3 regions of the Flavonifractor sp. DFI.6.63 genome follow, and region 3 is predicted to be linked to each of the others. Evidence: a T-box and tRNA genes for the amino acid it is inferred to sense, from the RefSeq annotation. Region 3 holds a T-box; the other regions hold tRNA genes.

The links. A T-box is a leader RNA that pairs with one kind of tRNA and senses whether it is charged. The one in region 3 lies ahead of NE547_RS08445 (glycine--tRNA ligase), so its partner is inferred to be a tRNA-Gly.
Region 1: it has a tRNA-Gly gene. The T-box ahead of NE547_RS08445 (glycine--tRNA ligase) is inferred to sense a tRNA for this amino acid. The anticodon was not compared.
Region 2: it has a tRNA-Gly gene. The T-box ahead of NE547_RS08445 (glycine--tRNA ligase) is inferred to sense a tRNA for this amino acid. The anticodon was not compared.

What each region holds. Positions count from the first base shown of each region.
Region 1 is NZ_JANGBE010000033.1:22,184-25,446, forward strand. It holds gene NE547_RS14570 (MFS transporter) at 1-907, opposite strand, end outside; gene NE547_RS14575 (MarR family winged helix-turn-helix transcriptional regulator) at 897-1,373, opposite strand; tRNA gene NE547_RS14580 (tRNA-Cys) at 1,884-1,957, opposite strand; tRNA gene NE547_RS14585 (tRNA-Gly) at 2,002-2,077, opposite strand; tRNA gene NE547_RS14590 (tRNA-Phe) at 2,169-2,244, opposite strand; tRNA gene NE547_RS14595 (tRNA-Asp) at 2,248-2,324, opposite strand; tRNA gene NE547_RS14600 (tRNA-Val) at 2,359-2,434, opposite strand; gene hslO (Hsp33 family molecular chaperone HslO) at 2,536-3,263, opposite strand, start outside.
Region 2 is NZ_JANGBE010000024.1:35,757-39,019, reverse strand. It holds gene NE547_RS12585 (LuxR C-terminal-related transcriptional regulator) at 1-585, opposite strand, end outside; tRNA gene NE547_RS12580 (tRNA-Lys) at 1,193-1,268, opposite strand; tRNA gene NE547_RS12575 (tRNA-Gln) at 1,272-1,346, opposite strand; tRNA gene NE547_RS12570 (tRNA-His) at 1,411-1,486, opposite strand; tRNA gene NE547_RS12565 (tRNA-Arg) at 1,573-1,649, opposite strand; tRNA gene NE547_RS12560 (tRNA-Gly) at 1,653-1,726, opposite strand; gene pyrB (aspartate carbamoyltransferase) at 1,817-2,875, opposite strand; gene NE547_RS12550 (putative ABC transporter permease) at 3,093-3,263, shown strand, end outside.
Region 3 is NZ_JANGBE010000012.1:69,938-73,200, reverse strand. It holds gene gpr (GPR endopeptidase) at 12-917, shown strand; T-box leader at 987-1,192, shown strand; gene NE547_RS08445 (glycine--tRNA ligase) at 1,248-2,666, shown strand; gene NE547_RS08440 (hypothetical protein) at 2,756-2,935, opposite strand; gene NE547_RS08435 (helix-turn-helix domain-containing protein) at 3,049-3,263, shown strand, end outside.

The sequences.
Region 1 (3,263 bases), on a different contig from region 3:
AGACAAGGGCCCTGACGCCCTTTTTATCGTAGAGGAATCCAAAGAACAGGGCGGCCACGGCGTCTACCAGCATCGCTCCGGCATAGAGCAGCGGCAGCGTCCCGCCGCTTACCAGCGCGGAGGTCTGCACAAGGCCGGCAGCCAGTCCCGTATAGGTGCGGGAGATGTGCATGATCACAATGGAATAGTCGATAAATCCAAAGGCAAAGAGACTGATCCCGGCAATATAGAGGATGAACTCCTTCTTCATTTTGAACGGGACATACTCTTTGCTTTCCGGCTCAAAGCATTCCGGGTTCGGGAATCGGTATCTGGTTACCAGCAGCAGGACGATCGTGATCACACTGGGGACCGCCAGTACCGCAAAGCAGGCGGAGTAGATCTGAAACACAGTTCCATCCGTCTTGAAGAGCATGACAAGATACAGCAGCACGGGCCCGAGAAACGCGCCGATCTGGTCGAGCACCTCCTGAATGCCGAAGCTCTTGCCCACGCCCTCCTGTGCGGCGGCAAAGGACAGTATCGTATCCTTTGCGGGCTTTTTGATGGCCTTGCCCATCCGCTGAACGATCAGCAGCGCGCAGGCCCCGATCCATCCGTGCTCTCCCACCAGCGCAAGCGCAGGCACCGCCAGCACATCCAGGAGATAGCCCGCAATCGTCATGGGCCAGTACTGCTTTGTTCGATCCGTCAGTTTCCCGAATACATAGCGCATGGAGTAGCCTATCAGTTCTCCAAGCCCGGAAACAAATCCGATCGTACCCGCAGAAGCGCCGAGCAGGGAGAGATATGCGCCGCGGATGCTGGATGCCCCCTCGTGGGTCATATCCGAAAACAGGCTGACAATGCCGAACAGAAGAATAAACAGCATCGCCTGGGAGAGTCTTTTCCGCTTGCTATGCTTCATCCGGCCGGCACCCTTTCATTCTTTGATTCATTTCCGGAAAATCCGCCCTGCTCTCTGCTTTACACCGCCGGTACAGTCTGTCCAGAAGCCGTGCAAATTCCTGTTTTTCCGCCTCCGGCAGCGGCTGCAGCAGCCACTCGTAAAACAGCGCCTCCACATGCGCTTTGGAATGTTTCAATCCTTCCGCTTTTTCTGTGGCAAACAGCAGCTGGCTCCGTCCGTCGTTGGGATTCTCTTTCCGGATCAGATACCCCTTCGCCTCCAGATTGGCCGTCTGTCTTGCGACGGCCCCTTTGTCGATCCCGACGATCCTGCACACGCCCGCCTGTGTAATGCCGGGATTCTTACGGATCGCATGGAGCACATCGAATTCCGCGGTACCGATCCCGTCTTCCCGAAGGGTACGGACTGTAAATTTGCCGACTTCCCGCGCAATTTTTGTAATTTTTCTTTTGGTAATATCCATTGCCGCCTCACGTCAAAAAGATGTAGCATCAACCAAATCAGATGATACCACATCTTTTTGGTTTGTCAAGCAGCAAGCTTACGGCCCGGGCAGGCTTTCCTTCTGCGCCGCCTCCAAACGAAAAGACACACCATTCGGTGTGTCTTTTCGTTTCAGGCTGCCGAAAACCCTCCTGGAGAAGAGCCTGGCAGAGTTGAGTCGTCCGCAGACGACGGAAGGAAAGGAAGTTCCGTCATTTCCGGCGACACGTGCGTCGGAAATGACACCTTTCATGACGGACAGGGCGACTTTTCTGCAAGAATCGAGCCCTGTCCGTCATGCATCCCTCGGTCGAAAAAGGCCAGAGGCCTTTTTCGGCAAACTGAGACCGGATCGGGACCCGCGCGGCGGGGCGGCGCTTCTGCGCCGCTGGCGCAAACCCTTGGCGCAAAGCGAATTCACTTCGCCCGAGCATTGAACTATCCCCAGGTATCCAAAAAGAAACACCAGCCGTTGGCTGGTGTTTCTTTTTGGAGGCGACACCCAGATTCGAACTGGGGGTGGAGCTTTTGCAGAGCTCTGCCTTACCACTTGGCTATGTCGCCCTATGGATAACAGGAGCAATTCTTTGCTCCTGTTATCATTTGTCTGGAGCAGGTGACGAGGCTCGAACTCGCTACCTCCACCTTGGCAAGGTGGCGCTCTACCAGATGAGCTACACCTGCGTGTCAACAGCACATCTTATGCCCAAGGCACGCATTTGATACCTATGAAACTGTCTTCCCCGGCGGACGCCCACAGGCATCCGCCGGAGAATGGTGCCTCCGGCCGGAATCGAACCAGCGACACGGGGATTTTCAGTCCCCTGCTCTACCAACTGAGCTACAGAGGCGAATGGCGACGCGGAAGGGACTTGAACCCTCGACCTCCGGCGTGACAGGCCGGCGTTCTAACCAACTGAACTACCGCGCCAGACGGTAGGGGGTTTGGGGAACCGCAATGCGGCTGGTGGGAACAACAGGGCTCGAACCTGTGACATCATGCTTGTAAGGCATGCGCTCTCCCAGCTGAGCTATGCTCCCTTGTCCGTGCTCAAACTCAAGCAGCGAAGGTTATTATACTAAAACCTCCCACTCTTGTCAACCACTAAAATCACTTTTCCCACATTTTTTGCTGGCGTCTCTTACAGAGACGCCAGCAGCGCCTCCAGCGCTTCCCGGGAATAGTGGTACGCCTGATCGCAGAACTGACACGTCAGCTCCGCCTTCCCCTGCTCCCGGATCAGCGCCTCCAGCTCCTCCCGGCCCATACTGATCAGGGCCCGGGTCACCCGGTCCCGGCTGCAATAGCAGCGGTACTCCACCGGCTCCTGCGCGAGCACCTCCAGCTCGAACGCCCCCAGCACCTGCTCCAGCAGCGCCCGCGCGTCGGCGCCGGAGCGCAGGGCCTCTGTGACGGGCCCCACCGTCTGGATGCCCTGCTCAATGGCGCTGATCACTCCATCGTCCGCGCCGGGCAGCAGCTGGATCAGATATCCCCCGGCGCACAGCACGCTCTGGTCGACCTCCACCAGCACGCCCAGCGCGCAGGCCGTTGGGATCTGTTCGCTTTCCGCGAAGTAGGAGGTCACATCCTCGGCGATCTCCCCGGAGACCAGAGGGACCGTGCCCACATAGGGCTCTTTCATCTGCAGGTCCTTGATGACGGTCAAAGCGCCGGGAAGCCCCACGGCGGAGCCCACATCCAGTTTGGCCGGCCCCTTGAGGGGCAGATCCACCTGGGGATTCTGCACATACCCCCGGGCGTTTCCGGAGCTGTCGGATACCACGGTGATCCGTCCCAGGGGGCCCGCGCCCTTGATCTGTAGGGTGACGGAGCCCTTCTCCTCTTTGAGCTGATTTCCCATCATGG
Region 2 (3,263 bases), on a different contig from region 3:
CATCACGTCCAGCCCCGCCTGATGGAAATAGGCCGCCGTATCCTCCGCGCGGAACATAAAATCCTCCGCGTTCATACGGTAGATGCGGTGATTGGAGAGCATGGGGCTCACCGCCAGCTCCCGCGTTACGGCCACGATGTGCAGCTTCTCGCCACCGTGCTTGGACAACAGCCACAAAAACCGCTCCGGCTCCGGCAGTCCGGAGAGTTCGAAGCTGTCCAGCACCAGATAGGTCTCCCGCGGACACTCCAGGTTTTCCAACACCTCCGCCGTATCGGCGGCGGTATCGCTGTTCGGGATGCCGATGGCGGAAAGCTCTTCCGCGCAGCCCTGGTCCACCCGGGCGATCAGCCTGCAGATGCTGTTCCACGAGGCCGCCGCCTGCCGCACCAGAAAGGTATGCCGCAGCACCGGCGTAGTCTGAGACAAGTTCTGCTCCAAAAAATGATTCAGCGCAGTGGTCTTCCCAAACCCTGCCGGCGCGTGGGCAATGGTCAGCGGGTAGTCCTTCAGATAGCTCAGCTTCTCCTGGATCACAGCCGGGAAATAAAGGGCGGCCGGGTTGATCTTTCTTCCTCTTGGCATACGGATCCCTTCCTTCGCAGCAGGCATGTCCAGCCCGCCGCATATAGTATTATTACAGCAGTTTTTTCCGGCCCGGTCAAGCCCCAGTTTGAACCGGCGTCCAAGCAGGGCGACCCGCGGAAGCGGCAGCAACGTCAAGGCCACCCCTCTCAGGGGTGGCCTTGACGTTGCTGGTCACTTCAGGTATCAGAAGCGCCGCGCCCATTCGGAGTAAAGCGGGGAATGGCTGCGGCGAAGTGTACTTCCACCGTCAATAAAGATACCATCGGGGCGCAGGCGGCGCGCTCCCCGAAGCCCAACGCTTTAAGTGCCGGGGCATTGAGGAGCTAACAAGCCGCCCCACAGCGGCGGCGCCTTGGCCGCAGGGCAAAAGCCTTGGCGCAGGGCGAATTCACTTTGCCCGAACCGTTTCACCTGTCAATACCAGGGGCGGAGCCGCCTTCTGGCGGCCGCGCCGGGTGGCGCGGCGCAAGCGTTTTGCCGCAGGCAAAACCTTGGCGCAGGCGGAATCCACTTCCGCCGAGCCTATCAAATACCGAAGGGTGGAGCCGCCTCTGGGCGGCGGGACCCAAAACAAAAGGACATCCGTAAGGATGTCCTTTTGTTTTGGTGACCCGTCGGGGATTCGAACCCCGGACCCACTGCTTAAAAGGCAGTTGCTCTGCCGACTGAGCTAACGAGTCACATGGCTGGGATGGCAGGGCTCGAACCTGCGAATGCGGGAGTCAAAGTCCCGTGCCTTACCACTTGGCTACACCCCAACATAGCAGGTTCCAAAGCAAAGGGCCGGAGCGGACGCTCCGGCCCTTCCGCCTTGAGTTTGTATGGGGTGGATGACGGGACTCGAACCCGCGACACTCGGAACCACAATCCGATGCTCTACCAACTGAACTACATCCACCATGGATTTGCCACGCCAGGAGTTTGGGCGATCAGGAAACATACCAGCGGCATGTTTCCTGGTCAAAACACCGATTTCCTCATTTTTGGCACGCCTGAAGGGACTCGAACCCCTGACCCACTGCTTAGAAGGCAGTTGCTCTATCCACCTGAGCTACAGGCGCATATGGAGCGGGTGATGGGAATCGAACCCACGCGACCAGCTTGGAAGGCTGGGATTCTACCATTGAACTACACCCGCACGGGCGCCGATACTCAGAGAATGTCAGCCAAAGAATAATAGCACATCCGAGCCGGTTTGTCAACGCCCTTTTCCCTGATTTTGAAGGATTTACCGCAGCTGTGCGTCGCAGAAGGCGCAGCAGTCCACACCGCCGTTCTGTTTGACCAGGGGCGGAAGGTAGTGCTCGGTCTGGGTGATGCAGTTGGGGTTGGAACAGACCGGCCCCTTCCCGATCTCCACCGCGCCTGGGTCCATACGCTCCTGATTGGCCAGGTCTGTGAGCAGCGCCATCCGCGCGAACATGCCGTAGCGGGCCTGCTCGAAATAGACCGCCCTGGGATCGTCGTCCACGTCGATGGCGATCTCGTCCACCCGGGGCAGCGGATGCATGACCAGCAGGTTCTGCCGGGCCCGCTCCAGCTTGCGGCGGGTGAGCACATAAATCCCCCTGTTGCGCTCGTATTCCAGCGGGTCCACAAAGCGCTCCCGCTGAATGCGGGTCATATAGAGCACATCCAGCTGGGGAATGACGGTCTCCAATCCGGTGACTTCCACAAACCAGAGGCCACGCTCCTTCATAAACGCGCGGATATACTCGGGCACCGCCAGCTCGCGGGGGGCGATGAGGTAAAACTTCACGCCCTCAAACTTGGCCAGGGCCTTGATGAGGGAGTGCACCGTGCGCCCGTTCTTGAGATCGCCGCACAGCCCCACCGACAGGCCGTCCACGCTCCCCCGAAGGCGGGTGATGGTGGTCAGGTCGGCGGTGGTCTGGGTGGGGTGCATATGCCCGCCGTCCCCGGCGTTGATGACCGGTACGTTGGAGTACAGGGAGGCCGCTTTGGCGGCGCCCTCTTTCGGATTGCGCATGACCACCACGTCGGCATAGCCGGAGACCATCTTGATGGTGTCTTTCAGGGTCTCCCCCTTTGCGGTGGAGGTGGAGCGCGGGTCGGCAAAGCCGAACACCGTGCCGCCCACCCGGAGTATGGCGGCCTGGAAGGAGAAGTTGGTGCGGGTGGAGGGCTCATAAAACAGGCTGGCCATGACCCGCCCCCGGCAGGCGTCCATAAAATCGGCGGGGTGGTCCATAATCGCACTGCACCGCTGGTACAGCGCTTCCCACTCCGCCCGCGTCAGGTCTCCAAAATCGATCAGATGCCGCATTTCGATCCAAGTCCCCTTTTGAATTTTTTCTATCTTATCACATGCCACCCCGGACAGGCAATAGGGGATTTGACGATTTTCCGCCTCTTTCGGCGTCCCGCCTTGGCGCCCCTCCCCAGGACTGCCTTTTTTGCTAAAAAATGCACCGTATGATTTTTTTCGCCCCGTCCATGCTATCTCCAGTGGACCCAACTATCGTATGGACGGAGGCTCCGCCGTGATCCTGTGGTTCTGGTATTTTGTGATCTATAGTTTTCTGGGCTTTCTGACGGAGGTGGCCTTTGCCCGCCTCACCCGCAACCCCAAACGGGACCGGAAATGCCGCTATTTTCTCCCCCTGTGTCCGGTATACGGTCTGGGGGCCATCGCTATCCTGCTGCTGCCGGAG
Region 3 (3,263 bases):
GAGTACTGCACATGTTGAAACGGCGGACAGACCTGGCGGTGGAGGCCACACAGCTCTGGCAGGAGCAGGCGGGGGAGACCACGCAGCTCAGAGGCGTGCAGGCCAGGGACAGCGTGCGGGAGGGCTACAAGGTCACGACTGTGCGTATCCTGGACGAAAGCGGCGCCCAGGCCCTGGGCAAGCCGGTGGGGACCTATATCACGGTGGAGCTGGATGGCCTGCTGCGCCGGGAGGAGGACGCGTTTCCACGGGCGGCCCGGGCGCTGGCGGCGGAGCTGCGCGGCCTGCTGGACCTGAAGGAGGGGGATGCGGTGCTGGTGGCGGGCCTGGGCAACCGGGCCATCACGCCGGACGGGATCGGCCCCAAGGCCGCCGACCACACCCTGGTCACCCGCCATCTGGTAGAGCGGGTCCCGGAGCAGTTCGGCGCGTTCCGGCCCGTGTCCGCCCTGGCGGCGGGGGTGCTGGGCACCACCGGCATGGAGAGCGGGGAACTTATTTCCGCCGTGGTGGAAAAGACCCGCCCGGCCTGTGTGCTGGCGGTGGACGCTTTGGCGTCCCGGAGCCTGCGCCGGGTGGGGCGGACGGTGCAGCTCTCCGATACCGGCATCGTCCCCGGCTCGGGCGTGGGCAACCACCGTATGGCCCTGAACCGGGAGACGCTGGGGGTGCCCGTCATTGCCATCGGCGTGCCCACGGTGGTGGACGCGGCTACCCTGGCCTGCGACCTGCTGAGCGAGGCGGGCCGGGAGGACCTGGACCCGGCGGCCCTGTCCGGGGCGGGGGAGAACCTGATCGTCACCCCCCGGGAGGTGGATACCCAGGTCGGCGACCTGGCCAAGGTGATCGGATACGGGATCGATCTGGCGCTGCAGAGCGGCCTGGACGTGGCGGATATCGACCTGCTGCTGAGCTGATGCGCCCCGCCTGCCCGGAGGGTTTTGCTTGACGCTCCGGGGAAAAGGTGATACAATACCCCTCACGAAGGAAAGGCAAGGACCGGGAGGAGTACCCCGGGACCCGTTTCAGAGAGGAGCCGGGCGGTGCGAGGCTCTGCGGGAACCGGCGGGAAGGCGCCCGCGAGCCGCGGGGCGGAAATGCCCCGCCGGACCCGCCGTTACCGGGCAAGAGCGCGGGATTTCCCCGGAAATCCCGAATTCAGGTGGCACCGCGGACAACGTTCGCCCTGAGCAGATGCTCAGGGCGTTTTGTTTTGCGCAGAAATTACCATAAAGGAGTGTGTTTCGATGAAAAATACGGAAAAGACCATGGAGCAGGTCGTCAACCTCTGCAAGGGGCGGGGGTTCGTCTATCCGGGCAGCGAGATTTACGGCGGGCTGGCCAATTCCTGGGATTACGGCCCCCTGGGCGTGGAGCTGAAGAACAACGTCAAGCGCGCCTGGTGGAAAAAGTTTGTCCAGGAGAGCCCCTGCAACGTGGGCCTGGACGCCGCCATCCTCATGAATCCCGAGGTGTGGGTGGCCTCCGGCCACGTCTCCACCTTCAACGACCCGCTGATCGACTGCAAGGCCTGCAAAATGCGCCACCGGGCCGACAAGCTCATCGAGAACTGGTGCGCGGAGAACGCCCGTACCGACGTGAACGTGGAAGCCATGACCCAGGACGAGCTGGTGGCCTTTATCCGGGACAACGGCGTTACCTGTCCCGGCTGCGGCAAGAGCGATTTTACCGATATCCGCAAGTTTAACCTCATGTTCAAGACCCACCAGGGCGTCACCGAGGACAGCAGCACCGAGGTCTATCTGCGCCCCGAGACGGCCCAGGGCATCTTTGTCAACTTCCCGGCCATCCAGCGCACCACCCGGAAAAAGCTGCCCTTCGGCGTGTGCCAGGTGGGCAAGTCCTTCCGCAACGAGATCACCCCGGGCAACTTTATCTTCCGCATCCGGGAGTTCGAGCAGATGGAGCTGGAGTTCTTCTGCCAGCCGGGCACCGACCTGGAGTGGTTCTCCTACTGGCGGGAGTTCTGCCATCAGTGGCTGCTGAACCTGGGCATCAAGGACGAGGACCTGCGCCTGCGGGACCACGAGCCGGAGGAGCTGGCCTTCTATTCCAAGGCGACCACCGACTTTGAGTTTTTATTCCCCTTCGGCTGGGGCGAGCTTTGGGGCGTGGCCGACCGCACGGACTATGACCTGAAGCAGCATCAGGAGCACTCCGGCAAGGACCTGACCTACTTCGACCAGGAGAAGAACGAGCACTATATCCCCTACGTGATCGAGCCCTCCCTGGGCGCCGACCGGGTCACGCTGGCGTTTCTGGTGGAAGCCTACGACGAGGAGGTCGTGGACGCCGAGAAGAACGACGTGCGCACCGTCATGCGCTTCCATCCGGCCCTGGCCCCCTTCAAATGCGCCGTGCTGCCCCTGTCCAAGAAGCTGGGGGAGAAGGCGCTGGAGCTGCGGGATGCGCTGGCCCGCGACTTTATGGTGGACTACGACGAGGCCGGCTCCATCGGCAAGCGCTACCGCCGCCAGGACGAGATCGGCACGCCCTTCTGCATTACGGTGGACTTCCAGACCGTGGGGGACGACAAGACCGAGGCCGACCACTGCGTCACCGTCCGGGAGCGGGACACCATGGAGCAGGTCCGGATCCCCATCGATCAGGTCAAGGCCTATATCGCCGAGCGTGTGAAGTTCTGAAAACAACCGGAAGCCGCAGGACACAGCTGTGTCCGGCGGCTTCCGGTTGTTCCGCGGGCGTCCGTGCCGCCCGGATGGGCCGCGCCGGCTCATACCGTATGCCCCCGCTCCCGCAGCACCGCCGCCATGGCCTCCCGATGGGTCCCGGTGACGGCCTGCATCCACTTGAGCAGCACGGAGTCGCTGACACATTGGTACTGGCCCTTTAACCGGTCCAGGTCCTCTGTTTGTGCCAGGGAGCGCCTCTGTTCCGCGGTTTTCCGATCCATTTGCCCTCATCTCCTTGAGAATATATTTATAAATATAATATAAATTATTATAGATGTAAATATAGCCTTCGGTTTTTGCTATTGTTATAACAAAAACGGGACGAGGTATTTTTATGGAGATAGGAAAGCGCATCGCCGCGCTCCGGGAGACGAAAGGATGGACCACGAATCGGCTGGCCAACCAGTGCGGACTGTCCCAAAGCTTCCTGCGGTCGGTGGAGCTGGGCGAGAAGGGGATCTCGGTGGAGAGCCTGTCCTTGCTGTGCGATGCGCTGGGCGTCTCGCTGAAGCAGTTTTTTGACCAGCCCTCGGGGCAGGACACAGAGCG